Linked DNA regions of Methylibium petroleiphilum PM1. Each later gene encodes a partner of the first gene's protein in a complex. Links are inferred from orthologs where the notes say so. Each region holds a gene or a part of one and is shown on either strand. Other genes may lie near its edges. The genes, in order: MPE_RS11835 and trxA.

Region 1 (14,997 bases):
CGCCGCCGACCACCGCCATGGCGGCATTGAGCACTAAGGCGATCCGCAGGATCTTTCGCTCCTGTGCATTTTTAGCTTCGTGGTGGCAGCCGCAATCGCTCATCGGGAAGGTTCCAGGTAGGGGCGTAGGTCATCGGGAATCGGTAGCGAGCGCAACGCGCCGACGCGGGCACCGCCGGTGTTGCCGCGCGGCATCCACACCCAGGTAAACAACAGCGCGGCCGGAATGCGGAGTAGCTGGCCGAGCGCTTCGCGCCAGTCACCCGCGCGGCGCGCCCAGCGCCAGAAGGCAATGTGTGTGCACACGTGGCGCATGGTGCGGGTCTGACCCAATACGTGTGCGCGCTCGAAGGTCGCATATGCCGCCTGCAGATCGCCGGCGTCCAGCGCGGCGTAACCATCGGACAGGGACGCGGCAAAGACGGTCGCCACCGCAGCGGCGCGCTCACCATCGGATGCGTGCGCCAGGAATGGCCACGCCAACTGCCCCAGATAGTCCGTGGGCATGACCTCCTCGCGCAGCCCCACATCGCCGGCGCGCAGGGTGTCGGGGCGGTCGAGGAACGTGCCGAACAGCCGGTCCCACACCATGAAGAACTCGCCGAAGTTCACCTGCGCGTCCTCGTATTCGCGCTTGTGGTGCCAGCGATGCACTTCGGCCACGCCCAGCCAGCGCCGCAGCGGACCCACGCGGTAATCGAGATTGGCGTGCTGGAAGGCCAGCTGCACGCTGAGCAACCCCAGCCACGCGCTGAGCACGTACGCGGGTGCGCCAAGCCCTACGCTCACCACCAGGCCGGGACCAGCCATCAGCAGCGCGCTCAGCGGATGGCGCCGTTCGCCATTGAGCCAATACAGGCGTTCGGCGCTGTGATGGATGGCGTGCAGGCGCCAAGTCCACGCATAGCAATGGCTGAGCCGGTGCATGGCGTACAACCCGGCATCGATGATGGCCCCGGCCAGCAGCAGCTGCAGCCAGCCATTCCAGTTCGTCGGCCAGACCGACGTAACGGGCACGCGATCGCGCAGTGCATGCAACGCCAGCGCGGTGCCCGCGAGCAGGGCAAAGTTGGCGACGCCGTGAAATACGTCGGCGCGCAGATCACCATGATCGCGCCGCCATGCGGCTTCATACGGTTGCACGCGTTCGAGCCAAGCCACGGCGGCAATGCCGGTGGCCGCCATCAGCGGCAGCGTCGGCCATGGTGGCAACATTGCTATCGCGACGGCGCCAGCTACCAGAGCGGCCAACACCATGACGAACGGATAGCTGCCATAGCGGATCAGCGTGGCGAGGTGCATGAGCTCTCCTTCGTTGGCATCGGGATCAGCGTTAGGGCGGTGTGACCGCATTGGCATCCACTCATGGCAGGCCCTTCACGAATTCGACGGTCGCGTGCGTGCGGACGCCGGCACGGCACGAGCGTTGAACAGAAAGCCGACCACGGCCGCCGTCGCCACCGCCAGCTGCGCGAGCAGCGACTGCCAGGACGGATAGACGCCAAGCCACTCGACCCGCGGTCCCGCGATCAGCGCCTGCGGCACCCAACCTGCTTCCTGCAGCGCGGCCACGCCCTTGCCGACCAGGACCACCGCCAGTACGGCGATCAGGATCGAGCTGATCGAGAAGAATTGGCCGATCGGCAGGCGCCTGCTCACGCGCAGCATCCAGTACGCCACCGCGGCGAGGACCACACTGCCGACCAGCAGGCCCGCGACGATGGCGCCGGAGGCTTGCTCGCTCCACATCGCGATGTAGAACAGGATCGTCTCGAACACCTCGCGGTACACCGCGACGAAGGCCAGCACGAACAGGAACATCGCCGAACGCCGCGTCAATGCGGCCGACAGCTTCGCGTGCAGGTATTGCTGCCAGCGGCCGGCCAGGCTCTTCTGATGCATCCAGATGCCCACGCTGAGCAGTACGGCGGCGGCGAACAGCGCCGACACGCCTTCGGTCACCTCGCGATTGGCGCCGCTGATGTCGACCAGATAGGTGGCCACCGCCCAGGTCGCCGCACCGGCCAGCAAGGCGCCGACCCAGCCGGCATGGACGTAGGGCAGCACTTCGCGGCGTTCGGCCTTGCGCAGGAACGCGATCATGCCGATGACAATCAGCAGCGCCTCCAGCCCTTCCCGAACTAGGATCGTGAAGCTGCCGAGGAACGCCGTGGTGGTGTCCAGGTGCGTGTCGGCCAGCACCGCTTCGGCGCGATCGAACAGCGCGTTGATCTGCGCCTTCTGCGTGGCAAGGTCCGCCGGCGCCGTGCGGCGGCCCAACTGGGTGCGGTAGCGGGCCAGGGTGGTTTCGATTTCGCGCAGCAGCTCGACATCGCGTGCGGCCAGCGTCGGCTCGACCGGCTCCACCCCGTCCAGATAGGCCGACAGCGCCAGTGTCGTGGCCTGCGTCGCGTCACCCGCGATATAGGCACGCTCGCTCTCGGCCAGCCGCTGGCGGGCCAACGCGAACGGACCGGCCCCCGCCACCGGTTCGGTCACCGCCTGCGGACGGGATCGGAGGTAGGCGACGATGGCGTGGGCCTGCGCGGCAGGCAGCGCCGCGGCGAGGTCGGCTTCGCGGGTACGGGTCAGCGCTTCCAGCGAGGGGATGCGTCCACGCAGCTCCCCGTTCTGGCGCCACAAGGCCTCGCCGTCCGCACGGGCCTGCGGCGAATAGGCCAGGCTGCCCACGTAGAACGCCAGCGCCCAGCGATCGTTCTCGGGCAGGCCGGCGAAGCTCGCCATGCTGGTGCCCGGCACACCCTGCGATATCACTTCGTACAGGGCCAGCGGCGTGCGCTGGTCGGCGCGGCCAGCGTCGGCAAAGGCGATCGGCGGCGGATCCAGCCCGGCTGCGGCGGGGCCATCGCCGTGACCCGTCGGACCGTGGCAGGCGGCACACTGCTGGGCATAGAGCGCCGCGGCTCGCGCCGGTTCCGGCGGCGAAGCGGGCACCGCGCCGATGGGGTAGCTGGCCAGCAGGTCATCGGCCAGTCCGCGTGCGAGCGTGGCGACCTGCGCGGGTTCGGCTTTGGCGGCAACGGCGGCAACCAGCCGCTCGGCCTGGGCCAGTAGCGCGGGTTGCTTGGGCGTGGCGGGCAATGCCGCCAGTTGCGTGCGCACCGCGCCGGCGAACTCCTGCATCTCGGCGTACTCGCCCGGGGCCACGACGCGGCCGCCCTGGACCGCGCCGGCGTAGTCCACCGCGATGTAGTCGAGCATCTGCCAGGTCTGGCGCGGGTTGGCCTGGGGCAAATCGGCATGAGCCGGCAGTAATGCGGCCCAGCCGACCAGAAGGATAAAAAGGTTCAAACGATGCCAGGCAAACAGTAGGGGCATGGACGTGAACGCAGCAGGGTCGCCGCCGGGGTGGCAGCGAGGACATACACAGCGTAAAGTCCGTAGCCACTACAGGGTCAAGTGGAATGCGAATGAAAATCAGTGAAGCCGCCGCCGCCAGCGGTTGCCACCTAGAAACCATCCGCTATTACGAGCGTGTCGGGCTGATGCCACGACCGACACGGACCGGAAGCGGCTACCGCGCGTTCACGCCGGCCGATGTCGAGCGGCTGCGGTTCATCAGCCGCGGTCGCGAACTGGGGTTCAGCTTGGAGGAGATCCGCAGCCTGCTGCGGCTGAATGACGATCCGAGCCTCTCGTGTGGCGATGTCGACGTACTGGCCCGCGCGCACCTGGCCGACATCCATCAGCGGATTCAGGCGTTGACCCGCATGGCTGGCGAACTGGATCGGGTGATCGCCCAATGCGCCGGCGGCGAGCGCGGGACGTGCACCATCCTCGGAGCGCTGCGGCACACGGGCGAGGCGTGCGCAGGATCGGATGCCACCCATGACCTTGGTGCGCTACGCCGAAGCGGCATCTGAAATAGGGTTCGACCTGCACCTTGGCGCCTTCGTCGGGCACTTCGGTCACGAGCGTGCGATCGAGCACCGCGAACTCGGCTCGTCCCGTCTTGACGACGATGGCCTCGTCGGTGGTGGCGATGACCTTGCCCTCGAAAGGCTTCGGGTCGATGTGAAAGCCCAGTGTCGCGCCAAGCTGTCCGACCTGAGCCGGATCGAGGCAGCCTTATCCACGCTGGTTGGTGAGTGCCATGCGCATCAAGGCAATGTTTCCTGTCCGCTGATCGCCGCCCTGCATTGCTGATGGGTCATGGATTGGCCTGGGTATCAGGGAAGCGCCATGGACGTCGGACATCTCGGGCAACTGTCCTCCGAAAACGGCGGGCGCCACCGCGTTCGATGAAAAAGAAGAGCCCCGACGTGGGGGCTCGAATGGGTTGCGGGTTACTCGTCGTCGTAGAGCGTCAGCCCGTCCAGCACGGGCGCGTCGGCATCGAACACCAACATGCGAACGTCAGCGAGCGCAGCCAGGTGCAACACTTCCACGAAGGATTCCGGCACGCCCTTGGCCCGGTGCTCCTGCCGCAGCTCTTCGGCCGTGATGCCCTCGACATGCTGCAGGTTCGCATCCGTCCAGGAGGTGGCGATCAGCTTCACGCCGACCGCCGGGCTGTAGGGAATGCGGAAGGCGACGAACAGAAAGCCGCTCGGCGTGGCGATGTCCGCCAGTTCGGCGAGGAAGCGACCGGCCTCCTCGGTGATGTGCGCCGAACTGATTTCCCAGGCACGGCTGAAGAAGCCGGTCTCGAAGCGCAGGCGGCGTACCACCTCGCGCGCGGCTTCCTCGGAGTAGGTATCGCCGACGTGCAGCGGCTGGCCGGCTTCTTCGGCCATGACGGCGTAGACGAGGTTTCGGGCGATGCCGTGGCTGGGGCACTGCGCGTCCAGCTCGGGCGGCACGATCTGGCCCTCGGTGATCAGCGCGAAGTCGTCGCAGAAGACGCAGGCATGGCGCTCGACCTGGCTGTCCGGCAGGTGCGACTGCGAGACGTGCAGCGGCAGATAGCTCAGCGGGCAGTCGTCGTCGTAGGAAATCGCCAGCAGCCGCTGCACGGACAGGCCATCGTAGCCGCGGACGAAGGGATTGTTGGAATGGGACATGGGATTCCTCCAGCAGAGGATGGCCGAGGCAATCCCCTGCCGGGGATTGAACCCCAGTAGGTGGATGAAGTGGCAGCCGGTCAGCCGGCCGCGGCATCGGGCCGCCCTGGTGGCGGGCGGTGCGGGTCAGTGGAAGATGCTGATTCGGGACATGGCCGCTCCTGCGAAAAGAAGGAGGGACATGGCCCCGAACGGGGACGCATGTCCCTCGTGGGGTGGGATGAAAGGACGGTGGGTTGCCAGGCGCGGCTCACCAGCCGTTGTAGTGCAGCGTGAGGTCAGCGATGACCTGGCGCCGTTCCAGATCGAGGCCGCCGAAGTCGGACAGCCCCTCGAAGCCGCAACGCTTGAGCATCGCGCCACCCTCGCGGGCGTTGTAGAAGCTCACCATCGCGGACAGGAACATGCGTTGACCGCTGCTCAGCACGCCCAGGGCGTCGTTGAGCATCAGCATGTTGGGCCGCAGATCCCACTTGGTGGTGGCACGCTGCAGACCTTCGCGTGTGCCGTCGCCGAACCACTCGTGGCCGGCGATCTGCGCGCCGCGCTTCCAGGCCTCGAAGAAGGCCTGCGGTGCAGCGTCGAAGTGCGCCTGTTCCAGCGCCATCTGATCGAGCACGTCTTCGGGCAAAGACAGATTCATGAGAGGACTCCTTGAAGGGTGGGGAATCAGGGCTGAGCGCGCTGCGTCCAGGCATGGGTATCCAGGGCGCGCTGTGCTGCGAGGTGGGTGGGGAAATACTCGACGGACTCCCGCGATACCGGGCCTTCGTCGTCTTGCGTGCCGATGTACTGGCCGGCCGCGCTGCGCAGCACCTGTAGCGGCAAACGCTTGCCGGTCCAGGCCAGCGCCAGCGCACCACTGCGCACTGCGGTTGCAGAGGAAGATGCGGAAGGTTCAGACATGCCGTGCTCCTTGGTGGGTCGGGGAGCACGCATCCCACAGGGGATGGGGTTCCCCTCGGGTGGTTGAGAAAAGTGCATCGTCGCCAGGCCGGCGAGCGTCCGCGGTGGGCGATGCGAAGCGGACTGGATCGGTCAACGCGGCGAACCGCGTTGCAGTCTTGAAGACCGAGACTGCCAGGGCATGCCGCTGACGACGGTCAGCAACGCATGAGGGTGAGCTTCGGACTATCAGATAGCCGCGTCACGCAGCAATCGGGCGCAGTGGCGTCCCCGATTGGGGTCGGGCGCGCCCGGTCCTCTATTGCGATGTGCTTGCACAATTATTCAATCGATGTTGTATTATTGAACTATGAACGAGACCCAAGCCGTTTCCGCCCTGAGCGCCCTGGCCCACACCCAGCGGCTGCGCGTGTTCCGCGCCCTGGTCGTCGCCGGCCCCGAAGGGCTCACGCCCAGCGTCCTGGCCGACCAGCTCGACGTGGCCCGCAACACCCTGTCCTTCCATCTGAAGGAGCTGGCCCATGCCGGCCTCGTCACCATCGAGCAACAGGGCCGCAACCTGATCTACCGCGCCGACTTCGCCCACATGAACGGGCTGCTCGGCTACCTGACCGAGCACTGCTGCCAAGGTGGCGTGTGCGAGGCCAATGAATCCACCCGTGCCTGCGCCTCCTGCTGAAAGGAACCTCCATGAAACGCTTCCACGTCCACCTGCACGTCGATGACCTGAATCGCAGCATCGGCTTCTATTCCCAACTGTTCGCCGCGCAGCCGGCTCGCATCGAGGCCGACTACGCGAAGTGGATGCTCGAAGACCCGCCGGTCAACTTCGCCATCTCCACGCGCGGCAGCAAGCCGGGCATCGACCACCTGGGCATCCAGACCGATGACGCCGACGAACTCACCGCCTTGAAGGCCCGCGCGCAGGCTGCCGACATGGCGCTGCTCGACGAAGGCACCACGACCTGCTGCTATGCACGCAGTGAGAAGCACTGGGTCACCGACCCGCAGGGCGTGGCCTGGGAGCATTTCCACACGCTGGGCAACATCCCCGTGTTCAACGAAGCGCCGCAGCCCGCGCCGAGCACAGCTCCAGCTTGCTGCGCGCCGAGTGACAGTCGCGCCGCCGCGAAACGGGCTGCTTCTTGCTGCTGACGCGAGGCATCGATGACGACTGAAACCACCTACAACGCGCTGTTCATCTGCACGGGCAATTCGGCCCGGTCGATCCTCGCCGAGGGCATCCTGAATTCGCTGGGCCAAGGGCGCTTCCGCGCCTACTCCGCGGGCAGCCATCCCAAGGGCGAGGTGCATCCGCTGGCGCTCGCCACGCTGGAGCGCCTGCGCCTGCCAACGACCGGCTACCGCAGCAAGAGCTGGGACGAATTCGTGGCGCCCGGTGCGCCGGTGTTCGATTTCATCTTCACCGTCTGCGACAACGCCGCTGGCGAGGTGTGTCCCGTATGGCCGGGCAAGCCGGTGTCGGCCCATTGGGGCGTGCCCGATCCGGCCGCCGTCGAAGGCAGCGAGGAACAGCAGCGCAAGGCGTTCATGGACGCCGCGTTGACGCTCAAGCGTCGCATCGAGCTGTTCCTGTCGCTGCCGCTCCAACGGCTCGATGCCATGTCGCTGCAGCATGAGCTGCGCGTCATCGGCAAGCAGTGAGGTAGCACGATGACCGTACAGACAGAAGCCGTCGCCGCCACGCCATCGTTCTCGATGAGCATCTTCGAGCGCTACCTGACGGTGTGGGTGCTGCTGTGCATCGTCGCCGGCATCGCCCTGGGCCAGCTCGCGCCTGGCGCGTTCCAGGCCGTCGGCCGCATGGAAGTGGCCCAGGTCAACCTGCCGGTCGGCCTGCTCATATGGGTCATGGTGATCCCGATGCTGCTCAAGGTGGATTTCGGCGCGCTCGGCCAGGTTCGCCAGCACTGGCGTGGCATCGGCGTGACGCTGTTCGTCAACTGGGCGGTCAAGCCGTTCTCGATGGCACTGCTGGCCTGGCTGTTCATCCGCCACGTCTTCGCCGACTGGCTGCCGGCCGACCAGCTCGACAGCTACGTCGCCGGCCTGATCCTGCTGGCCGCCGCGCCGTGCACAGCGATGGTGTTCGTGTGGAGCCGACTGACCGGCGGCGACCCGGTATTCACTCTGTCGCAGGTGGCGCTGAACGACACCATCATGGTGTTCGCCTTCGCGCCCATCGTCGGGCTGCTGCTGGGCCTGTCGGCGATCACCGTGCCGTGGGACACGCTGCTGACCTCAGTGGTGCTCTACATCATCATCCCCGTCGTCCTCGCGCAGGTGTGGCGCCGCTCGCTGCTGCGTCGTGGACAGGCCGCGTTCGACCGCGCGCTGGAGCGCCTCGGCCCGCTCTCAATCGCAGCGCTGCTGCTGACGCTGGTGTTGCTATTCGCCTTCCAGGGCCAGGCCATCCTGCGACAGCCGCTGGTGATCGCCATGCTCGCCGTGCCCATTCTGATCCAGGTGTTCTTCAATTCCGGCCTCGCCTACTGGCTCAACCGCAGGGTCGGCGAGAAGCACAACATCGCGTGTCCCTCGGCGTTGATCGGTGCCAGCAACTTTTTCGAGCTGGCAGTGGCAGCGGCCATCAGCCTGTTCGGCTTCCATTCCGGCGCGGCCCTCGCCACCGTGGTCGGCGTGCTGATCGAAGTGCCGGTGATGCTGCTGGTGGTGCGCGTGGTCAACCGTTCCCGCGCCTGGTACGAACAGGCCCCGCGCAACGCAGCGAGGCATCCGGCATGAGTACCGTCACGATCTACCACAACCCGGACTGCGGCACGTCGCGCAACACGCTGGCGCTGATCCGCGCCAGCGGCATCGAGCCCACGGTCATCGAGTACCTGAAAACGCCGCCCGACCGCGAGACCTTGAAGGCGCTGATCGCGCGGATGGGCATGGGCGTGCGGGATGTGTTGCGCATCAAGGGCACGCCCTACAAGGAACTGGGCCTGGATGCCGCGCATTGGAGCGACGACCAGTTGATCGATCAGATGCTGGCGTACCCGATCCTCATCAATCGGCCCATCGTGGTGTCGCGCTCGGGCGTGCGCCTGTGCCGCCCCTCGGACACGGTGATCGACCTGCTGCCGCAACGACCGGCGGGCGAGAACCGCAAGGAGGATGGCACGCCGCTGCTGGTGGATACGCCGATCGCCGGCAGCGACCCGGACCTCGCCCTGGCTTTGCAAGAGGCCGTGCTTCCCACGGACGACCTGGCCGAACCAGGGCGCAGCTTCTTCGCCTATGCCACGGTGTCCGGCGAGCGCGTGGGCTACGGCGGCTTCGAGCGCCTGGGCCGAGACGTGCTCGTGCGCTCCCTGGTGGTGCTGCCACACGCACGCCATCGCGGCATCGGCGGCGGAATGTTCGCACTGCTGCTGCGCCGTGCCTTCGACGAGGGCGGGCGCGACGCCTGGCTACTGACCACGACGGCGGCGCCGTTCTTCGAGCGCGCGGGCTTCAAGCCAATCGAGCGCAGCGCCGCACCGGCGGCCATCCTTGCCACACGGCAGGCCGCAAGCCTTTGTCCTTCGAGCGCCGTGCTGCTTGGACGTCGAATGTCACTGTGATGTGCCCTCGCAAGGACATCCCGGGACACAGAGGTGCATCAGTGAAATGACTAATCGCCGAAGGCCACGCGGGCCTTCGGCTGGAGAGGAAGGAAAACCACCTGTGGGCTGCGTCAGCGCAGGCCGTCGTCAAAGCCGTTCGCTGCGTCAGCAATCGCACCCGGCCCGTTTCGTGGCTGGGGCCGGAAACCTCTGGCGTGCATCCACACACAAAGGGAGCCCGATGTTTCGCCGGCGGGCACCGGCACGGAATACCCTCGGCCCAAGGGGCCTCCTCACGGCTCGCGCGGCGGCAAGGCGTCAGGAAGCCCCTCGTGACCGAGGCAACGCACACCGATCAAGGGAATGGCGGCGGGAGCGATTCGTGGAGCAATGACCTTCTCGCCCCGTCGCCCGATGGCGGGCAGACGGGGCGCGCACACCGTTGCAGAAGGAGACGCGCGCTTTGGAGTCCCGCGCGGTGCGGGACGTTTGCCTCGCCGCCAGTGAAGTGGCCGGCGCGGCAGGGGGAAGCGAGGATCAGGACGCCTTGGAGGCAGCGCGCCGCTTGCGCGGTGCGCTGCGCCGGCCCGTCGGGGACTCGATCGGCAACGTGCCCTTGCAGTCCGGGTAGCGCGAGCAGGACCAGAACGCGCCGCTCTTGCCCGTGCGCTGCTGCATCGGTGCGGCGCACTGCGGGCAGGCCGGCGCCGGCGGCAGCTTGAGCGAGAGCGTTGCGCCGCGGTACTGCTGCACGAGCTGGCCGACCCACACGGACTGCTTCTCGATGAAGGTGTCCAGCGTCATCTGGCCGGCCTCGATCATGTCGAGCGCCTGCTCCCACACCGCCGTGGTGCCGGGGTCGGCGATGGCTGAGGGCACCGCGTCGATGAGCGTGAATGCCGCGTCGGAAGCGCGGACGGCGCGGCCTTTCTTGACCAGGTAGCCGCGACCGATCAGACCGTTGATGATGTTGGCGCGTGTCGCCTCGGTGCCGATGCCGGTGGTATCTCGCAGCTTCTGCTTCAGGCGCGGGTCGGTCACGAGCTTGGCGACGGTCTTCATGGCCTTGATCAGCTCGCCCTGCGTGTAGGGTTTGGGCGGCAGCGTCTTCAGCGCCTTGAGATCCACCTTTCCGACCGGGCAGGACAGGCCCGCATGCAGGGCGGGCAGCACCTGGCTGCGCTGCGCATCCTCGCCATCGGCATCGTCCGGCCCCGGCGTCGCCAGCACCTCACGCCAGCCGATGACGGCGATCTGCTTGCCCACGGCCGCCAGCGACTGACTGCCGCACGAGAACTGCGCCACCGTCCGGTCGAACTCATGGTGTGGGAGGAACTGCGCGAGGTAATGAGCGCGGATCAGCCGGTAGACGGCCAGTTCCTTCTCGTTCATGGCCGACAGGTTGGCGGGCTCCAGCGTCGGGATGATGCCGTGGTGAGCCGACACCTTGCCGTCGTTCCATGCACGCGAACGCTGTTGGCGATCCAGGCGCTCGATCAGCGGCCGCAAGCTGGGGTCGGTCTTGACCAGGCTGTTGAGTACCGTCGGCACCTCGGCCAGCATGCTCTCGGGCAGGTAGCCCGAATCCGAGCGCGGATACGTTGTCGCCTTGTGCGTCTCGTACAGCGCCTGGGCAATGTCCAGCGTCTCCTGCACGTCGAGGCCCAACTGCTTGGAGCACACCTCCTGCAGCGTGCCCAGGTCGAACGGCAGCGGCGGCCCTTCGCGCACGCGCTCGGTCTCCACCGACAGCACCTGGGCGGTGCCGGCCGCGCGCAGGAATTCCGCTGCCTGCTGCGCCACCGGCTGCTGCAAGCAGCGGTCGGCGTCGTCGGCGCTGCCTTGCGGCGGCGTCCAGCTTGCGACGAAGGACTGGCCTGCATGCGAAAGCGCAACCTCGATGGCCCAGAACGGTACGCAGACGAATCGCGCGATCTCGCGATCGCGGTCCACGACCAACTTCAGCGTCGGCGTCTGCACGCGCCCCACCGACAGCACGCCGGTATAGCCGGCCTGGCGCCCCAGCAGTGTGAACAAGCGGCTCAGGTTCATCCCAATCAGCCAGTCGGCGCGCGATCGGGCGAGTGCGGAGAAATACAGCGGCAGCGTCTCGTCGGACGGCTTGAGCGCACCCAGCGCTTTGCGGATCGACGCATCGTTGAGCGCCGACAGCCACAGGCGCTGAATCGGCCCGCGGTAGCCGCATAGGTCGATGATCTCGCGGGCGATCATCTCGCCCTCGCGGTCGGCGTCAGTCGCGATCACCAGCTCGCCCGCCTTGGCGACGAGCTGCTGCACGACCTTGAATTGCGCTGCGGTCGCCGCCTTGGGCTCGACACGCCAACGCTCAGGAAGAATAGGCAGTTGTTCGATGGCCCAGCGCTTGTATTGCTCGCCGTAGCCTTCGGGCGGAACCGCCTCCACCAAATGACCGATGCACCAGGTCACGACGACACCCGCGCCGCTGTAGCAGCCGTTGCCGCGTTGACCGGCACCCAGCACACGGGCGATGTCCTTGCCCTGGGACGGCTTCTCGCACAGGAACACGCGCATGAAGCCTCCTCGGAAATGTGCGGTTCATCGGATGGGCGTCAGCTTGGCGGGGCCAGGAGATGCCGGCAGCAAGGAAGCCGATTGATGCAGACACCGCTTTGTGATCGGCAGGCGGTCCGTTGCTGCAGCGGTGCGCATAGACCGCAGGAGCTGGCACAGCAAGAGCGTCGTTTCGGGAGGGCGGCTGGAACTCCGAGGACGACCTTGGAGCTATCCCCTGGGGATAGCTCGCTGGTGCATCGCGGGCGTATGACGGTTGCTACAGCCGCCCTCGGGGGAACGGCGATGGGCGAATTACTGCCCGCCGGCGGGCTTGGCGCTGAGCGCCACCGACTCGATGCGGTACGGCAGGATGCCCACGCGCCGGGCCTCGACCTTGAACGTGACGCGCTCGTTCTCGTCGGCGTCCTCCCATTCGTCGCGAACGGTGCGGCCCTCGACCAGCACCCGCATGCCTTTCTGGTACAGCGTCTTCCAGTGCTCGGCGTCGCGGTGCCACAGCTCCACGGGCGCCCAGAAGCCGCCGCGATCTTCGTACTCGCCGTCCTTCTTCGGGATCGGGTTGTCGAAGTAGACGTTCAGGCGAAGCAGCCGGCGTGGCTCGTCGTTGCCGTTCGGAAATTCGCGGTAGTCCGGCGCAGAACCGATGTTGCCCTCGCCGACGAAGTGCGTGCTCATGGTGACTCCTTGGTGGTGGGTGGAACGGACGCGGTATGCCCGTGGACGCGCCGCAGGTAAGCCGCTTCGGCCTGCGCGGCCTTGTTGGCGCATTCCAGGGCTTGGCGAGCGATGCTGTGGGTCAGGCTGATCTGCATGTTCAGCACGATGCGCTGCAGTTCGATCGCGTACAGCTCGTCGATCAGCGAGGCCGGCGTCGCGGGGTTGGCCAGCAGGGCCTCCCACAACGCCACGCCCATGGAGGAACGGTCGAGGTTGCGCCAGCGCAGGAAGGTCGTCCCTGCGCCAGTGGCCTGCTGGGCCAGTTGCACGTGGAGCAGGCTGAAGGGGTAGGCGCGCGCCTGGGGCAGCACGCGCCGCTGCGCCAGGCCAATCACGTCGTCGCGCAGCGCTGCGCACTGGCTGGCCCAGGTCTCCAGACTCCCCTTACCCTTAAAAGGCTGTAAAAGGCCTTTTAGGTAGCCTGCGTGTTCCAGCCGCTGGAAGTCCGCCTGTTCCAGCGCCACGAAGCGCGTGGAGTGGCTGATGGGGATCGATGCTGTCATGCGCCCGCACCCTCATCGCCCGCCGCACCATCGGCTGCGCCATCCGTGTGAGCCGGCGCATCGGGCTCGATGGCGGGCGCTGCAGGCGGCGCGCCGGGCTTGGTCGTCCGCCGCGCGATCGGTGGCGCGAAGCGCGAGCGGCGCGTGCCTTCCAGCACGTCCTGCGGCAACTCGCCGAACTTCTCCAGCGCCGCTCGCGCCGCCGCGTTCTTTGCCGCGAAGTCGTCGCGCGTCGTGCCCGAGTAGCGGTACTGCTGGGCCAGCGAGAACAGGCTGCGCAGCGCGTGCGCACCATCATTGAGCCAGCGCTCCAAGGTGCTGCGGTCGATCAGCGCCGTGTGGTGCGCCAGGATGAGTTTGCGCGCCAAGTCGTCGTAGTCGGCCAGCAGGTACACCGCCATGAAGCCGAGCTGGGCGTTCACGAACAGCGGCAGCTTCACCGGCTGCACGTTCATGTTCTCGCCCAGCGACAGCGCCGCTGGCACGTCGGCCAACGCCTGGTCCACCTGTTCGCGCAGGGTCTGCAGACGGGTCTTGGTGTCGGCGAGCTTGTCCTCGATCCGCAACATCCACCAATCCGAGTACGGGTCGTCCTGCTCGGCGCCGCGCTTCATCTTGTTCATCGCACTGATGAAGCCGTTGAGTCCGATGATGCCGGCGCGTCCTTCGGTCGGCGCGCGGCCGTGCCAGATGCGCGAAGCGTGGTGTGTGTGCAGTGTCAGCGACATCGCGCTGCGCAGCGATCCGAGATTCAGTTGCAGGGGTTCTGTGCGTTCGTTGGCCATGGGAGCGACTCGCGGTGAATTGGCGAGTCGCCAGCATCGGCATCGGCCGGAAGGCTGTCAGTCAACAAACCGCAGCCCATGCGCGCCCGGTTTGTTCTGCGCGGAAGGCTGTGTGTGCCGGCTATCCCCTGGGGATAGCTCGGCGGCGGGCCGAAGGGTGGAGTGCGAATCCGCGCTGTGGAGTCAGCGCGTCCAACTGGATTGGTCGCGGGGCAGTCGCCCGTCGGGATCATTGACCTCGACCGAATTGCCATCCCTGAGCCGATCCACGAACACCACGATATTGGTGCCGCCATCGTTCGCCTGGCTGGGGAACAGGATTCCGGTATGGCCCTGGGCCAGCACCATGTCGCCCAGCACCCAGGTGGGCGGCTCGATGTGAAGTTCGAATTTCAGATGGCGCCAGTCCTCGCGCCAGTCGTGCCACAGCTCGTCCCAGGGCTCGCCGCGGTGGAGCTGCCGCAGATCGACCAGTCCGCGCAAGTTCGCGGTGTACGAGCACATCGTGCAGGGCGGCAGGAAGGGCGAGGTCTGCTGGTACTCGCGTAACGCGGTCACTTCCTCCAGCGACAGATACAGCGCCTCGACGCCCTCCCGGTTGAAGCGACCGCCCTTGGCCGCCGCACCGGCGCCGCTGGTGGGCCGGCTGGCCCACTGCGGCGTGTGCGCACGAAACAGCGTGGTGCCGGGCGGCAGGTCGAGGAGGATCATCCGGTGAACCCTGCACTGATCGACTCCAGGTAGTCGATCGCATCGTCGGTGCGTCCTTCCTGCACCAACTGCAGCAGGGTCTTGTGGTGGAACGCCGGAATGGGTTCGTTCTTGACCATGAAGAACGCACGCGCGGTATCCGGCTGCACCGCCGTGGCGGCCGACAGCACCCGCATCAGGTCACGCAGCGCGGCCTGGAGCCGCGGGGATTCGGGGTGGG
Region 2 (14,768 bases), 1.1 Mb from region 1 along the record:
ACCGGCCCTGCGGCCGGCCGTGACGGCGGTCTACCACTACGCCCGCACGGCGGACGATCTGGCCGACGAGGGCGATGCGCCCGCCGCGCAGCGGCTCTCCGACCTGGCGGCTTACCGCGCCGACCTGCATGCCGTCGCCGCCGGCGCGGCGGTCTCGCAACGCTGGGCCGCCGTGTTCGAGCCGCTGTCCGTCGCGATCGCGAAGCACGCGTTGCCGCTGCCGCTGCTGGAGGACCTGCTCGACGCCTTCGTGCAGGACGTGGTCCAGACCCGCTATTCCGACCGCGCCGAACTGCTGGACTACTGCCGCCGCTCGGCCAATCCAGTGGGACGGCTGCTGCTGCACCTGTACGGCGTGCAGGACGCCGACAGCCTGCAGCGCTCCGATGCGATCTGCAGCGCGCTGCAGCTCATCAATTTCTGGCAGGACCTGAGCATCGACCTGCCGCGCGGCCGGCTCTACATTCCGCTCGACCAGTGCGCTGCCCACGGCGTCGACGAGGCCGCGCTGTTCCTGCAGCACGACAGCGTCGCCAGCCGGGCATTGGTGCAGGCGCAATGCGCCTGGACGCGCGGGCTGATGCTGAGCGGCGCGCCGCTGGTCCACCGGCTGCCGGGCCGGGCCGGCTGGGAACTGCGCGGCGTGGTGCAGGGCGGCCTGCGCATCGTCGACAAGATCGAGGCCCTGCAGTTCGCCACGCTGCGCCGGCGGCCGCGGCTGCGGGCGCTGGACGGACCGCTGATCGCCTGGCGTGCCTGCCGCATGCGTGCACGCGCCTGACGGAGCACGGTGCGGCCCGCGGCCGATGTGACAATCTCCTGAATCACCGCACCGACTCGCCCGCCCCGCCCTCGCCCCATGACGCCCCAACAGTACGTGCAGGACAAGGCCGCTGCGAGCGGGTCGAGCTTCTACTACGCCTTCCTGTTCCTGCCACCGCCGCGCCGCGCCGCCATCACCGCGTTCTACGCGTTCTGCCGCGAGGTCGACGATGTCGTCGACGAAGTCTCCGACCCCGGCGTCGCGGCCACCAAGCTGGCCTGGTGGCGCAAGGAGGTGGCCGAGGCCTTCGCCGGTCAGGCGCACCACCCGGTCCTGCAGGCCCTGATGCCGCACGTGGCCGACTACGGCATCCGTGCCGAGCACCTGAGCGCCGTGATCGACGGCTGCGAGATGGACCTCACCCAGACGCGCTACCTCGACGACGTGACGCTGCGACGCTACTGCCACCTGGTGGCCGGCGTGGTCGGCGAGGTCGCTGCCAGCATCTTCGGCTGCGAGCCCGGGCGCCCGCTGAGCGAGGGCACGCGACGCTATGCCCACACCCTGGGCCGCGCCTTCCAGCTCACCAACATCATCCGCGACGTCGGCGACGATGCGCGCCGCGGCCGCATCTACCTGCCGGTGAGCGAGTTGCAGCGCTTCGACGTGAAGGCGCACGAGCTGCTCAAGCGCGAGGCGCCCTGGGGCTACAGCGAGCGCTTCACCTCGCTGATGAAGTTCCAGGCCGAGCGCGCGCACCGGTCCTACGACGAGGCGTTCGCGGCGCTGCCCGCCGACGAGCGCCGTGCACAGCGGCCAGGCCTGATGATGGCGGAGATCTACCGCACGCTGCTGCGCGAGATCGAGGCCACCGGCTTCCAGGTGCTGCACCAGCGCACCGCGCTGACCCCGCTGCGCAAGCTGTGGCTGGCGTGGAAAACCAACTGGCGTGAAAGGTGACCCCCCGTTGCGGCTGCGCCGCTCCCCCCCAGGGGGCGACGCTGGCGGACCGGCGAAGCCGGATCCGCGGCGTCTGCGCGATGGCCTCGGTTTTCCTCCTGAGGGTGGCTGGTTAGACCCCATCACCGAAGTGTTCGCATGACGTCGGCGCTGCGGGTTGCGATCGTCGGGGGCGGATGGGCCGGGCTGGCCGCAGCGGTCGAGGCGAGCGCGCTCGGCCACCAGGTCACGCTGGCCGAGATGGCGCCGTCGCTGGGCGGTCGCGCGCGGCGCCTGCCCGCGTCGGTCGACGGCCTGGCGCTCGACAACGGCCAGCACATCCTGATCGGCGCATACAGCGCGACGCTGTCGCTGCTGCGGACGGTCGGGGTCGATGAGCGCACGGTCTTGCAGCGCAGACCCCTCACCCTGATCGATGCGCAAGGACATGGCCTGTCCCTGCCGCGCGGGCCGGCGCTGCCCGGCTTCGTGCGCGGCGTGCTGTCTGCCCGGGGCTGGTCGCTGCGCGAGCGGATGGCGCTGCTGTGCACGACCGGCGGATGGCTGCTGCGCGGCTTCCGTTGCGACGAACGCCTGACGGTCGCGGACCTCACGGCCTCGTTGCCCGCCACGCTGCGCCGAGCCCTGATCGAACCGCTGTGCGTCGCCGCGCTCAACACGCCGGCGCAGCAGGCGAGCGCGCAGGTGTTCCTGCGCGTGCTGCGGGACGCACTGTTCGCCGGCCCCGGCGCCTCGGACCTGCTGCTGCCGCGCGTGGACCTCGGCGCGCTGTGGCCCGACGCCGCCGCAACGTGGCTGCGCACCCGCGACGCGGTGCTGCACACCGGACGGCGCGTGAACGCGATCGCCCCCGACACCGGCGGCTGGCAGGTCGATGGCGAGCGATTCGACCGCGTGGTGCTGGCCTGCAGCGCCGTCGAGGCCGCCCGCCTCGCCGCGCCGCATGCGCCGGCCTGGGCCGAGCTGGCCGCCGCGCTGCGCTACGAACCGATCGTCACCGTGCTGCTGCACGCATCCGGAGCCCGGCTCCCGGCGCCGATGCTCGCCCTGGACGCGCGCGACGCCGTGTCGCCGGCGCAATACGTGTTCGATCTCGGCCAGCTGCGTGACCCGGCACGCGAACCGGGCGCAACCGGCACGCTGGCCTTCGTCATCAGCGGCGCGGCCGACGCCGTCGTGCGCGGGCTCGACGCCACGGCCGAGGCGGTGCGCCTGCAGGCCACAGCGCAGCTCGGCCGCTGCCTGCCGAGCGAGCCCCGGCTGCTGCGGGTGCTCAGCGAGAAGCGCGCCACCTTCCTCTGCACGCCCGGTCTGCGGCGCCCGGGCGGCAGCATCGCGCCGGGATTGCTCGCCGCGGGTGATTACATCGATGGGCCCTACCCCGCCACGCTCGAGGGCGCAATGCGCGCCGGCCAGGCCGCAGCACAGGCACTCCCGCCAACGAAGCTTCCGCACGAGCCACCAGCCTCGCGCAGCGGGCCCTAGAGTTCGATCACCTCGCCGGCCGCGGTGATGAAGGCCGCACGCACGCTCTCGCCCCCCTGCAGAGACTGCACGGCCTCGCGGTAGCCGGCCAGTTGTTCCCGGTAGGCCTCGATCGCCTGCGGTGCGTGCTGCAGCTTGTAGTCGAGCACCCACCACTCCGGGCCTGCGGGCGTGTGCAATGCCACCAGCCGATCGATGCGCAACGCGGCGCCGCGCCATGCGATCGCCACCTCGTTGCCCGACCAGTGCAGCGCCTCCGGGTCGAAGAAGCGTGCACAGGCCGCACTGCCCAGCACCGCCCGCACCAGCGCGGCCACGCGAGGCGCGGCGTCGGGCGGCAACGCGAACTCGATGGCCGCCGCCGCTGCGGCCGCATCGAGCGCGGCGTCGGCCGGCAGCCATTCGAGCACGCGATGCACCGCACGGCCGAGTTGCGCAGCTTCGGTGTCGGCGTCGGCCGCCACCGGGTCGGAGGGCTCGGCGGCGAGACGGACGCGCGGCAGCGCAAGCAGCACCACCGGGCTCTCGGCCGACCCGGCGGACCCTGCCGTGCCACCGGCATCGGCTGACGGTGGGACGGCATCCGCCCCCGCTTCAGCGAGTCGCTGCCACGCGCTCGGCCCTGGCGCCGCGCGGTGCGGGGTTGTCGCGCTGAAGACGAGCCGCTCTCGGGCCCGGGTCATCGCCACGTAGAGCGCATTGAGCTCCTCGCGCGCCCGCCCTTCCTGCTCGGCCGCCATCAGGGCGCGCAGCGACGGCGGGCAACGCGACTCACTGGCGACGAAGGCGCAGCAATGGGGGTGCGCCGCATCGGCCGGCCAGTCGATCAGCAGGGTCGCGGTCTCCGCCTTCGGCGCCTCCGGCATGGTGTCGATCACGAACACCGCGCGCGCCTCCAGGCCCTTGGCGCCATGGATGGTCAGCAACTGCACCGCGTCGGCCGCGCTCTGCGGCGGCAGCAGCACGCGCCGGCGCCGGAGCGCACGCACGAAGTTGTAGGGCGTGGCATGGCGCGCACCGTCGAGCAGCAGCGACTGCGCCAGCAGCGCATCGATGGCCGCAAGCGCCAGCAAGCGCCCCGCAGGCGGTACCACAGCGGCATAGCGCTCGCGCACCTCGCCCTCGTCGACGATGCGATCGAGCAGATCGTGCGGCGGCAGTGCCGCGGCGGCCGCCAGCCAGCCGGGCCACAGCGCGCGGGCCCGATCGAGGGCCGCCCTGCCCGCGCCTGCGCCACGCAGCAGCACCTCGCTCCAGGCAAGCCGCTCAGCCCGCGCCGCCCGTGCGAGCGCCACCAGGTCGTCATCGCTCGCGCCGAACACCGGACTCTTCAGGGCCTGCGCGAACGACAGGTCGTGCGACGGTGACGCCAGCGCATCGAGCAGCGCGACCAGGTCGCGCACTTCGGGCGCCGCCATCAGCTCGCGCTGCTCGGGCGTGGCGTGGGGAACGCCACGTTCACGCAGCGCCTGGGCCACCAGTGCCAACGGGGCCCGCTTGCGACACAGCACCTGGATGTCGCCCGGGGCCAGCCCCCCTTCGGCCAGCAGGGCGGTGATGCCGACCGCAACCTGCTCCGCCTCGATCCGCCGCAGCACCTCTTCAGGCTCGGTGCGCGGTGTGGTGAGGCTGTCGCGCCAACCGCCGGCGGCAACCACCGGGCCGCCCTTCTCCGGCCGGGGCACCGCCGGCAGCAACCACACCGCACCGGGCGGCTCGCTCACGTCGGTGGTGTGCGGGCGGAAGTCGTCGAACCGGCCACCAGCCTGCGCGTGCGCGAACACCGCATTCAGTACGGCCAGCACCCGGGGCGCGTTGCGGCGCGTGTGGTCGCAGGCCAGGTGGGCACCGTCCAGCGCGGTGACGACGAAGTCGCGCGCCTGCGCAAAGACGCGCGGGTCGGCCCGACGGAAGCGGTAGATGCTCTGCTTCGGATCGCCGACGATGAAGACCGACAGGGGCCGCTGTCCGCTGCTGCCGCCGCCGGCCCCGGCGTAGCCGCTGAGCCAGGCGTCGAGCGTGCGCCACTGCAGCGGGCTGGTGTCCTGGAACTCGTCGATCAGCAGGTGACGCACGCGCGCATCCAGCCGCTCCTGAACCCAGCCCGACAGTTCGGCATCGGCCAGCAGGTGCTCGGCGCAGGCCTCGAGGTCGGCCATGTCGGCGAGGCCGCGGTCGCGCTTGAGCTGGCGGTAGCTGGCGAGCAATACGCGAGACAGCCGGACCATGCGCGCATGCGCACGGTGCGCCGCCTGCTGGTCCATGGCCTCGGCAATGCGCCGCAGCACGTCGGCCGCCTCGTTCAGGCCCGGTGCGTCGATCTGCTTGCGCAGTTCGCCGGTCTTGGTGAACAAGGCCTGCCAGGCGGCGTCGAAGGCCGCCGACGGATCGGCTTCGATGCCGGCCAGCGCCTGCTCGAGTGCGCTGCCCGCATCTCGCGACTTCTTGCCCCCGGCCGCCCCCAGCGCCACCGCCAGAGTCGACAGCGCGCTCCGGATGTCCGGCTGCGCCAGCCAGTCGGCGGGATGGGCCAGTCCGTCGAACTGCGGCCACAGCGCTGCGGCCGCTGGCACGCTGGTTTCCAGCACGCCGGCGGCATCGGTCCGTTCGATCTCGACGCGCTGGTCGAGCGCAGCCTCGAGCCACTGCTGCGCCACGTGGCGCCCGCGATCGTGCACGAGTGCCGCGAAGTCCTCGCGCAGGGCGGCATCGGCCGATACGGCCGACAGGAAACGCCGCCAGTAGTGCGGCTGCAGGTCGCTGCGGTCCTCGAGCAGGTCGACCTCGGACTGCAGGCCCAGCGGCTCCAGCAGCGCCAGCGGCGCGGCGCGCAACAACTGGCTGAACCAGCCATGGAAGGTGCGTATCTCGACCAGCCGTCCGCCGGACAGCAACTCTGAGTACAGCGCGGCCAGCCGGGGCACGAGCACGCCGGCCTCCTGCCGCGTGCAGCCGCGATCGACCAGCGCCTGCTCGCGCTGCGCGTCGTCGCACAGCGCGAACTCGTGCAGCCAGCCCTGCAGGCGCTCGCGCATCTCGCCCGCAGCCTTGCGGGTGAAGGTGATGGCCAGGATCTCCTGCGGCGCCGCGCCATCGAGCAGCGCACGCAGGATGCGCGACACCAGCATCCACGTCTTGCCGGCGCCGGCACAGGCTTCGACGACGACGCTGCGGCGCGGGTCGCAGGCCACGCGGTAGAACGCCGCCGGCGCCACCAGCGCGCCATCGATGCGGTAGGCGAACGCCGCCGACGTCATGCCCGGTCCTCGCGCCAGTGGTCGCGCCGGCACAGGCCGCGTGCGCTGCAGTGCTCGCAGGCGCTGCCCTCGCCCAGCGCCGGCATCGGCGCGCCGGCCTGCAGGCGCGTGAAGTCGGCCGCGATGCCTTCGAGCAGCGTCGCGGCGCTGGCGGCCACGTCGGGATGCGCCAGCAGCTTCACGCCCTCGCGCCCGTCGAGCGACAGGTAGGCGGCCTGCACGTCGCCTGGCGGGACGCCGCGCGACGCGTCCAGCAGCGCGGCGTAGAACGGCAGCTGGGTGTCCTCGAGCGGCTGCCGCAGGCGCTCGCGCAGGGTGGTCTCGCTGGAGGTCTTGTAGTCGAGGATGCGGTGCGCACCGTGGCCCCCCTTGCCCGGCACGGCATCGATGCGGTCCAGCGTGCCGCGCAGGCGCAGGCCGGCGGCCGCCAGCGCTGGCGGCTGTGCTAGCAGTTCGAGTTCGGTATCGATCACGTTCGCGCCCAGCGCCTCTTCGGCATGCCACCAGGCGAGGTAGCGCGGCAGCAGGTCCTCGAACCACACGGCGAACGGCAGGAAATCGGCATCGTCTCGCGCCAGCAGCGCCTGCCGCGCGCGGGCAATGCGCAGCAGCAAGGCGGCATCGTCCTGCGGCGCACCGGGCTGCCGCTGGCGGTGGAAGTCCTGCAGCACCGCATGCAGCCACGTGCCGTAGTCGCGCTTGTCGACGGCGTCGTCGAGTTCCTCGGCTTCGGCCAGGCCCAGCAGGCGCTGCGCGAAGAAGCGATAGGGACAGGCGCGCAGCGCTTCGTAGGCCGTGGCGTTGAGCGAGTCGGGCAACAGCGCCGGCGCGACCGGCAAGGGGTGCGCGAGCGGGCGCGGCACGACGGCGACGGGCGTCCGCGGCTCACCGCCCGACCTGACGGCTTCGCGTGCGTCGAACTGCAGTTGCAGCAACAGCGGGCTGGCCTGCAGCGGCTCGGCCCCGTCGCGCCGGCGGTGCAGCAGCGTGAGCTGCGGCACCCGCAGCAACTGCGCGAAGGCCCGTCGCTCGTGCTCGCGACGCTGCGCGCTCGACGGCAGGCCGAGCGCGGCCGCCAGTGCGTCGCCCAGCAAGGCCTGCGGCTTCGGCAGCGCGCCGAGATGCGCCGCATCCGCACCCGGACACACGACCGCTGCGAACGGACGCAGCATCGCGCGCGCCAGCGGCGTGAGGATCACCGGCGCCGCACCGCCGAGGTCGGGCGACGGCGGCTCGAATGAAACCGCCTCCAGCACGCCGTCGACCCAGTCGCGCAAGCCGTCGGCATCGAAGCGCACGCGCGCCGCCTGCTGCCCCCAGGCGCTGCCGGCCGGTGGCTCGGCGCGGCACCGCAGCGCATCGATGACTTGCCGACCGGCCGCGTCGCCCAGCAGCGACTCCCACAGCCCGGCGCGCAGCAGCGCCTCGCGCAGGCGGGACAGCCATTCGCCCAGCGCCAGGCGGCGGGTTGCGCTCAAGGGCTCGCCGATCGCGAGCCACTGCTGCCAAAGGGCGAGCGCAGCAGGCTCGAGGCGGGCCTCGTCGACCTGCCGCAACGCGGTGATGCCGTCGCGTCGCCACGCGGCATCGAGCGCCGCACGGCCATCCACCGGGGCTGGCGCCGAGGCCAGCCAGTCGAGCAGGTCGTCGGTCGCTGCGCGGGGATGCACCGCGCGCAGCAGGCCCATCACCGTGGCGCCTGCACGGGTGGTCGACAGCTTCCAGCCCGTCTCATCGCTCACCGGAACCTGCTGCCGCTCGAGCAGCGCTCGCACGCGACGCACCAGCACGCGGTCAAGGGCCACCAGGGCCACCGGCTGCTCGCCCTGCGCCAGATGAGCCAGCACCTGCGCCGCCGCCCGCTGCGCCTCGTCCTCGAAATCGTCGCACTCGCTCACCTGCACTGCACCGGGAACACTGCGAAGGCCGGGGGCACGCAGATCGGCATCGAGCCACAGCACCGGTTCCGACGATGCGGCCAACAAGGACTCGACCAGCGGATCGGAGGCGCCGACCCGCAGTGCGACCCAGGCCGCCGGCCTCAGGGCGTAGAGCGCATCGGCGCCCATCGTGGCCGCCGTGTTCGACCACTCGAGCGCGAGCCGCGCCAGCGCGCGCTCCTGCTGGCCCGGCCCGGTGGGGCCGGACAGCAGCGAACGGGCCTTCTCGAGCCAAGCCGCGCGCTGGGCCGGCGGCAGCGCCAGCCTGGCGCGCGCCAGCACCTGCGCCGTCTCGTTCAGGCGCGCGACGGCGAGCGCGAAGCCGCGCGGGTCGCGATGCGGCCAATCCGGAACCTGCTCGCGCAGCAGTTGTGCGGCCTGCAGCGGATCGGCCACCGGATCGAAAGCCAGTTCGCCTGGTGCGGCCGGCAGCGGTGGACCGAGCGAACGCTGCAAGGTCTGCGTCGTCTCGAAACGCGGTATCCAGGGCGCGTGGTCGAGCGCCAGCCAGGCGGCCCGCGCCAACGAAAGATGCTGAGCAAAGGGCAGCAGCACGACGACATCCCGCGATGCAAGGGCCTCGCGGCGCGAAAACGCCGCGATCTCGCGCACTAGGCGCGTCCAGCATGCGGCGACCGCCAGGTCGGCCTCGGGTGGCATGTCCTTGGCGGCAGGGTCCGGTGTCGGATTCAGGGGCGGGATCCTTCTATCGTCCCCATAGCGTGCAGGGCCGGCGCCGCGCGGCGCGCCAGGGGGCCTTGTGTCAAAATCATTGTGCCCTGGAAGCTCGTGCGAACTGCGCACGACAGGCGGCAGTTGAAGGACCCATGATGGCCAGCGAACTGATCAAACACGTCTCCGATGCGTCGTTCGACGACGACGTGCTCAAGTCCGGTACTCCCGTGCTGGTCGATTACTGGGCCGAGTGGTGCGGCCCGTGCAAGATGATTGCCCCGATCCTCGACGAAGTCGCCAAGGATTACGGCAGCAAGCTGCAGATCGCGAAGATGAACGTCGACGAGAACCGCGACGTGCCGGCGAAGTTCGGTATCCGCGGCATTCCGACGCTGATGCTGTTCAAGGGCGGGCAACTGGCCGCCACCAAGGTCGGCGCCCTGAACAAGTCGCAGTTGACCGCATTCCTCGACGGCCACCTATAATCGCTGCAAACGTGCCGGGGCGAGGCCACCCGCCTGCCCCGAGCACCAGCGAGATTGCCGCCACGCTGCATCCAGCGCGTGGAGCCGGCACCCCCTCCCAGAACACCTGTCCTACCGTCGATCGCATGTCGATCGGCACCGACCGCGAGCGGTCCGGGCCCTATCCAGAGCCTGCGATCGCCCGACTCCGGTGGCGCCCGTTTCCGGGTGGTCACGCTTGCCCCCGAGGTGCGCTTCATGCATCTATCCGAACTCAAAGCCCAGCACATATCCGAACTGATCAAGGTCGCCGAAACCTTGGAGATCGAGAACAGCGCCCGCATGCGCAAGCAGGAGCTGATGTTCGCGATCATGAAGAAGCGCGCCAAGCAGGGCGAGCAGGTGTTCGGCGACGGCGTGCTGGAAGTGCTGCCCGATGGCTTCGGCTTCCTGCGCTCCCCCGAGGCGAGCTACCTCGCGAGCACCGACGACATCTACCTCAGCCCCAGCCAGATCCGCCGCTTCAACCTGCACACCGGCGACATGATCGAAGGCGAGGTGCGCGTCCCCAAGGACGGCGAGCGCTACTTCGCCCTGGTGAAGGTGGACATCGTCAACGGCATCACGCCGGAGGAGAACAAGCAGAAGATCATGTTCGAGAACCTGACGCCCTTGTTCCCCAAGGAGCAGTTCAAGCTCGAACGTGACATCAAGGCCGAGGAGAACATCACCAGCCGCATCGTCGATCTGATCGCCCCGCTGGGCAAGGGCCAGCGGGCGCTGCTGGTGTCGGCCCCGAAGAGTGGCAAGACGGTGATGATGCAGAACCTCGCGCACGCCATCACCGCCAACTACCCAGAAGTGCACCTGATCGTGCTGCTGGTCGACGAGCGGCCCGAGGAAGTGACCGAGATGCAGCGCACGATCCGCGGCGAGGTCATCAGTTCCACCTTCGACGAGCCCGCCGCACGCCACGTGCAGGTGGCCGAGATGGTGATCGAGCGCGCCAAGCGGCTGGTGGAGCTGAAGAAGGACGTGGTGATCCTGCTCGACTCGATCACCCGCCTGGCGCGCGCTTACAACAACGTGCTTCCCTCCTCCGGCAAGGTGCTGACGGGTGGCGTCGATGCCAATGCGCTGCAGCGCCCCAAGCGCTTCTTCGGCGCCGCGCGCAACATCGAGGAAGGCGGTTCGCTGACCATCATCGGCACCGCGCTGGTCGACACCGGCAGCCGCATGGACGAGGTGATCTACGAGGAGTTCAAGGGCACCGGCAACTGCGAGATCCACCTGGATCGCCGCATGGCCGAGAAGCGCGTCTACCCGTCGATCCTGCTGAACAAGTCGGGCACCCGCCGCGAGGAGCTGCTGCTCAAGCCAGAGATCCTGCAGAAGACCTGGATCTTGCGCAAGCTGCTCTATTCGATGGACGAGATCGAGGCGATGGAGTTCATCCTCGACAAGATGAAGGCCACGAAGACCAACCTCGACTTCTTCGACATGATGCGCCGCGGCGGCTGAGCCCCTGGCCTAAGTCGTTGATGCATGGCATAATTTCAGGCTTTCGCCATGGCGGAAAGTGCGTTGTATGGCCGCAGTGGCGACTCAGCGTGGCTCCCGCACCCAGACCCTGCGAGGATTCGAGATGAAAGACGGCATTCACCCCAGCTACCGCGACGTGTGCTTCGTGGACCTCTCCAACGGTTTCAAGTTCGTGACGCGTTCGTGCGCCCAGACCCGCGAAACCGTCAAGATGGACGACGGCCGCGAACTGCCGCTGTTCAAGCTCGAGACCACCAGCGAATCGCATCCGTTCTACACCGGCACCCAGAAGAGCGTCGACTCCCTGGGCGGTCGCGTCGAGAAGTTCCGCAACAAGTTCGCGCACCTCGGCGCCAAGAAGTGACGGCGGTTCGCACACGTGCAAAGGCAGCCTCGGCTGCCTTTTTTGTTGCCGACTCGGGCCCCGGGGCCGGGACTTGCCGGGGCACCGCCACGTTCGGTGCGCCTGCTTTACGTTCGCGGTCGCGGCTTTTGCTGCAAGATGCCGCGTCGCCGCCACCGCCCCTCCTGTCTTGAGCACCCCCACTCCCGCCCTCGTCTCGCAGCGTGCCGTCGAGCGCCTGCCACGCAGCGCGCTGCTGCTGTTCTGTGCCGCCTATGTGCTGCCCGGCCTGTTCGGCCGAGATCCCTGGCGCAATGCCGACATCACCGCCTTCGGCTACATGTTCAGCCTGGCGCAGGGTGGGGCCGACCTGTTGTCGCCCTCGATTGCCGGGCTGCCGGCAGACGGCGCCCTGCTGCCGTATTGGCTCGGTGCATTGGGCATCCACTTGTTCGGCGGTCTGCTCGATCCGGCGCTCGCGGCCCGCCTGCCATTCGCGCTGCTGCTGGTCGGCGTGCTGGTCTTCACCTGGTACGGCACCTACCACCTGGCAAGGACCGACAACGCCCAGCCGCTGCCGTTCGCCTTCGGCGGCGAGGCCAGCCCGGTCGACTACGCACGGGCCATCGCCGACGGCGCCCTGCTGGCCCTGATGGCCACGCTCGGCCTGCTGCAGCTGGGGCACGAAACCACGCCGGAGCTGATGCAGTTGTTCGCGGCAGCGCTGTTCTTCTATGCCATGGCGGCGAGTGTCTCGCGCCGCTGGGCGTCGCGCGGGGCCGTGCTGCTGGCGCTGCCGGTACTGGCCGCCAGCGGCGCGCCGGCCATCGGACTGGGCTACGCGCTGGCCGGCGCTGTCGTCTGCCTGCGGTCGAGCTTTCCGCTGGCCCGGCTGTTCTCGCTCTGGATCGTGGGGGCTGCCGCGCTGGCGTCCACCATCGCGCTGGCGATCGGCGCCTGGAGCTGGCGGCTCGGCACGCCCGACGTCAGCCAGGTGGTGCAGTTGCTGGCCTGGTTCGCCTGGCCGGCCTGGGCGATGGCCGGCTGGACGCTGTGGCGCTGGCGGGGCCACCTGATGCATCGGCACATCGCGGTGCCCGCCACCGCGGCAGCCGTCGCGCTGCTCGCCTGCATCGGCATGGGCGGCTCCGACCGGGCGCTGATGCTGGCCCTCCCGCCGCTGGCCGCGCTGGCCGCGTTCGCCTTGCCGACCCTGCAGCGCAGCGTGTCGGCCGCGATCGACTGGTTCTCGGTCGCGTTCTTCAGCATCGCCGCCATCGCGGTGTGGGTCGTCTACGCCGCATTGCAGACCGGGGTGCCGGCCAAGACCGCCTCCAACGTTGCCCGGCTGGTGCCGGGCTACCAGAGCAGCTTCGCGTGGTTCCCGCTGCTGGCGGCCGTGGCCGGCACCCTGGCGTGGCTGCTGCTGGTGCGCTGGCGCACCGGTCGCCATCGCCCCGTGCTCTGGAAGAGCCTGGTGCTGCCGGCCGGCGGCCTGAGCCTGTGCTGGCTGCTGGCGATGACACTGTTGCTGCCGGTTCTGGACTACGCGCGCAGCGACCGCCCGCTGGTCGAGCGCATCGCCCAGCATGTGCCGAGCGACGCCTGCATCGCCACGGTCGGCCTGCCACGGGCCCAGCTGGCCGCGCTGGAGTACCACGGTGGCTGGCGTGTCGAGACGCACCCGGTCCCGCCGCAGACCGGCTGCGAGTTCCTGCTGACCACGGCGCGCGCGAACGCCGTGACCGAGACGCTGGCGCGGCCCGGCTGGAAGCTGCTGGCGCGCGAGCGCCGACCGACCGATCGCGCCGAGCAGACCGTCGTCTACCGACGCGATCTCGCGAGCGCCGGCCGGTGAGCGGCGCGGGGACCACCGGACGCATCGCGCGCCACGCCACATCGATCCTGGTCGGCCAGGTGGCGGTGATCGGCTACACCGTGGCAGACACGGTGATGACCGGTCGTCACGACAGCACCGATCTGGCCGCGCTGTCGATCGGGGCAGCGGTCTACATCTGCGTCTACATCGCGCTGACCGGCGTGCTCCAGGCGCTGATCCCGGTGGTGGGCCACCATCACGGTGCGGGCGACCACGAAGGCGTCCGCCGCAGTTTCCAGCAGGGCGTGTGGCTGGCGCTGGCGATCGCACTGCCGGGCATGACCGTGCTGCTCTTCCCCGGCCTGGCGCTGAGCTGGGCCCGGACGGATGCGGCGGTGCTCGAGCGCGTGCAGTCCTACCTCGGCTGGCTGGCCTGGTCGCTGCCGGCGGGCCTGCTGTTCCGTGTCTACAGCGGCCTCAACCAGGGCCTGTCGCGGCCGCTGCTGGTCACCTTGCTCCAGCTGATGGCGCTGGGCCTCAAGCTGCCGCTCAACGCCTGGCTGATCTTCGGAGGCGCCGGCGTGCCGGCGCTCGGTGTGGCCGGATGCGCGATCGCCACGCTGATCGTGCAGTGCACGCTGGCCGGCGTGGCCGCGCTGATGCTGATGCGTCATCCGGCCTATCGCGAACTGCAGCTGTTCGCCCGCTGGTCACGGCCGCGCTGGGACGCGCAGCGCGAACTGCTGCGGCTCGGCCTGCCCAGCGGGGCGGCCCTGTTCTTCGAAGTGACCGGCTTCGCGCTGATGGCGGTGTTCATCGCCCGACTGGGCACCACGCCGCTGGCGGGACACCAGATCGCCGCCAACGTGGCGGCGGTGCTGTACATGCTGCCCTTGTCGATCGGCATCGCCACCGGCGCCCAGACTGCGCAAGCCCTCGGCGCCGGCGACCGCACGCAGGCGCGGCGCATCTGGCGGCAGGGCCTGTGGCTCGCGCTGGCGCTGGTGGCGATGCTCGGTGCACTGCTGGCCGGGCTGCGCGGCCCGCTCGCGCGCGCCTACAGCCCGGACCCGGCCGTGCAGGCCGTGGCCACCCAGCTGCTGTTGTTCGTCGCCGCGAGCCAGCTCGCCGACGCCACTCAATGCATTGCCTCCTTCGCGCTGCGCGCCTACCGCATCGCGCTGCTGCCGGCGTTGAGCTATGCGATCGGGCTGTGGGGCATCGGCCTGGCCGGTGGGGCCTGGCTCGCCTTCAGCCCGCCACCGGTCTGGCCGAACGCGCTGGCGGGCCCGGCCGCGTTCTGGCTGGCCAACGTGGTGGCGCTCGGCTGCGTCAGCGCGCTGCTGCTGGCCCTGCTTCAGCGCGTGTCGGCCGTGAGGCCGCCCACGGGGACCCCCGGGTCGCTGGCCGGCTGAGGTGTCGTCGGCGCCGCCACGCAGCGCAGGCGCGCGGCCGGAAAGACGAGACGGAAGGTCGAGCCCTTGCCGGGCTCGCTCTGGACGTCGAGTTCGCCGCCGTGG

The links.
Region 2: the proteins of MPE_RS11835 (region 1) and trxA are in contact, whole or in part, in an NMR structure (PDB 2IPA), measured with the Bacillus subtilis proteins. The link is inferred for Methylibium petroleiphilum PM1 from one-to-one orthologs.

Annotation. Positions count from the first base shown.
Region 1 is NC_008825.1:2,507,598-2,522,594, reverse strand. The notes cover bases 5,944-8,846. They hold MPE_RS11835 (arsenate reductase ArsC), read left to right. Parts: upstream 5,944-7,097; coding sequence 7,098-7,595; downstream 7,596-8,846. Other genes in these bases: arsN2 (arsenic resistance N-acetyltransferase ArsN2), read left to right, coding at 8,693-8,846; arsB (ACR3 family arsenite efflux transporter), read left to right, coding at 7,605-8,696; MPE_RS11840 (ArsI/CadI family heavy metal resistance metalloenzyme), read left to right, coding at 6,621-7,085; MPE_RS11845 (ArsR/SmtB family transcription factor), read left to right, coding at 6,280-6,609. Also shown: MPE_RS11885 (cation efflux transmembrane domain-containing protein), read right to left, coding at 1-103; MPE_RS11880 (DUF3703 domain-containing protein), read right to left, coding at 100-1,302; MPE_RS11875 (cytochrome c/FTR1 family iron permease), read right to left, coding at 1,378-3,339; MPE_RS11870 (MerR family transcriptional regulator), read left to right, coding at 3,432-3,884; MPE_RS11860 (DUF5983 family protein), read right to left, coding at 4,308-5,024; MPE_RS11855 (hypothetical protein), read right to left, coding at 5,275-5,667; MPE_RS11850 (hypothetical protein), read right to left, coding at 5,694-5,930; more of arsN2, read left to right, coding at 8,847-9,523; MPE_RS11820 (DNA topoisomerase III), read right to left, coding at 10,043-12,058; MPE_RS11815 (single-stranded DNA-binding protein), read right to left, coding at 12,353-12,736; MPE_RS11810 (DUF3158 family protein), read right to left, coding at 12,733-13,281; MPE_RS11805 (PFL_4669 family integrating conjugative element protein), read right to left, coding at 13,278-14,066; MPE_RS11800 (RES family NAD+ phosphorylase), read right to left, coding at 14,250-14,777; MPE_RS11795 (hypothetical protein), read right to left, coding at 14,774-14,997. UniProt on the Bacillus subtilis protein: Catalyzes the reduction of arsenate [As(V)] to arsenite [As(III)]. In vitro, can dephosphorylate para-nitrophenyl phosphate (pNPP).
Region 2 is NC_008825.1:1,376,752-1,391,519, reverse strand. The notes cover bases 8,227-10,900. They hold trxA (thioredoxin TrxA), read left to right. Parts: upstream 8,227-9,235; coding sequence 9,236-9,565; downstream 9,566-10,900. Other genes in these bases: rho (transcription termination factor Rho), read left to right, coding at 9,803-10,900; MPE_RS06455 (PD-(D/E)XK nuclease family protein), read right to left, coding at 8,227-9,065. Outside these bases: squalene synthase HpnC, read left to right, coding at 1-781; presqualene diphosphate synthase HpnD, read left to right, coding at 860-1,723; hydroxysqualene dehydroxylase HpnE, read left to right, coding at 1,862-3,208; MPE_RS06460 (UvrD-helicase domain-containing protein), read right to left, coding at 3,205-6,465; more of MPE_RS06455, read right to left, coding at 6,462-8,226; more of rho, read left to right, coding at 10,901-11,065; MPE_RS06440 (type B 50S ribosomal protein L31), read left to right, coding at 11,190-11,450; MPE_RS06435 (hypothetical protein), read left to right, coding at 11,620-13,287; MPE_RS06430 (MATE family efflux transporter), read left to right, coding at 13,284-14,663; phosphate regulon sensor histidine kinase PhoR, read right to left, coding at 14,606-14,768. UniProt on the Bacillus subtilis protein: Participates in various redox reactions through the reversible oxidation of its active center dithiol to a disulfide and catalyzes dithiol-disulfide exchange reactions.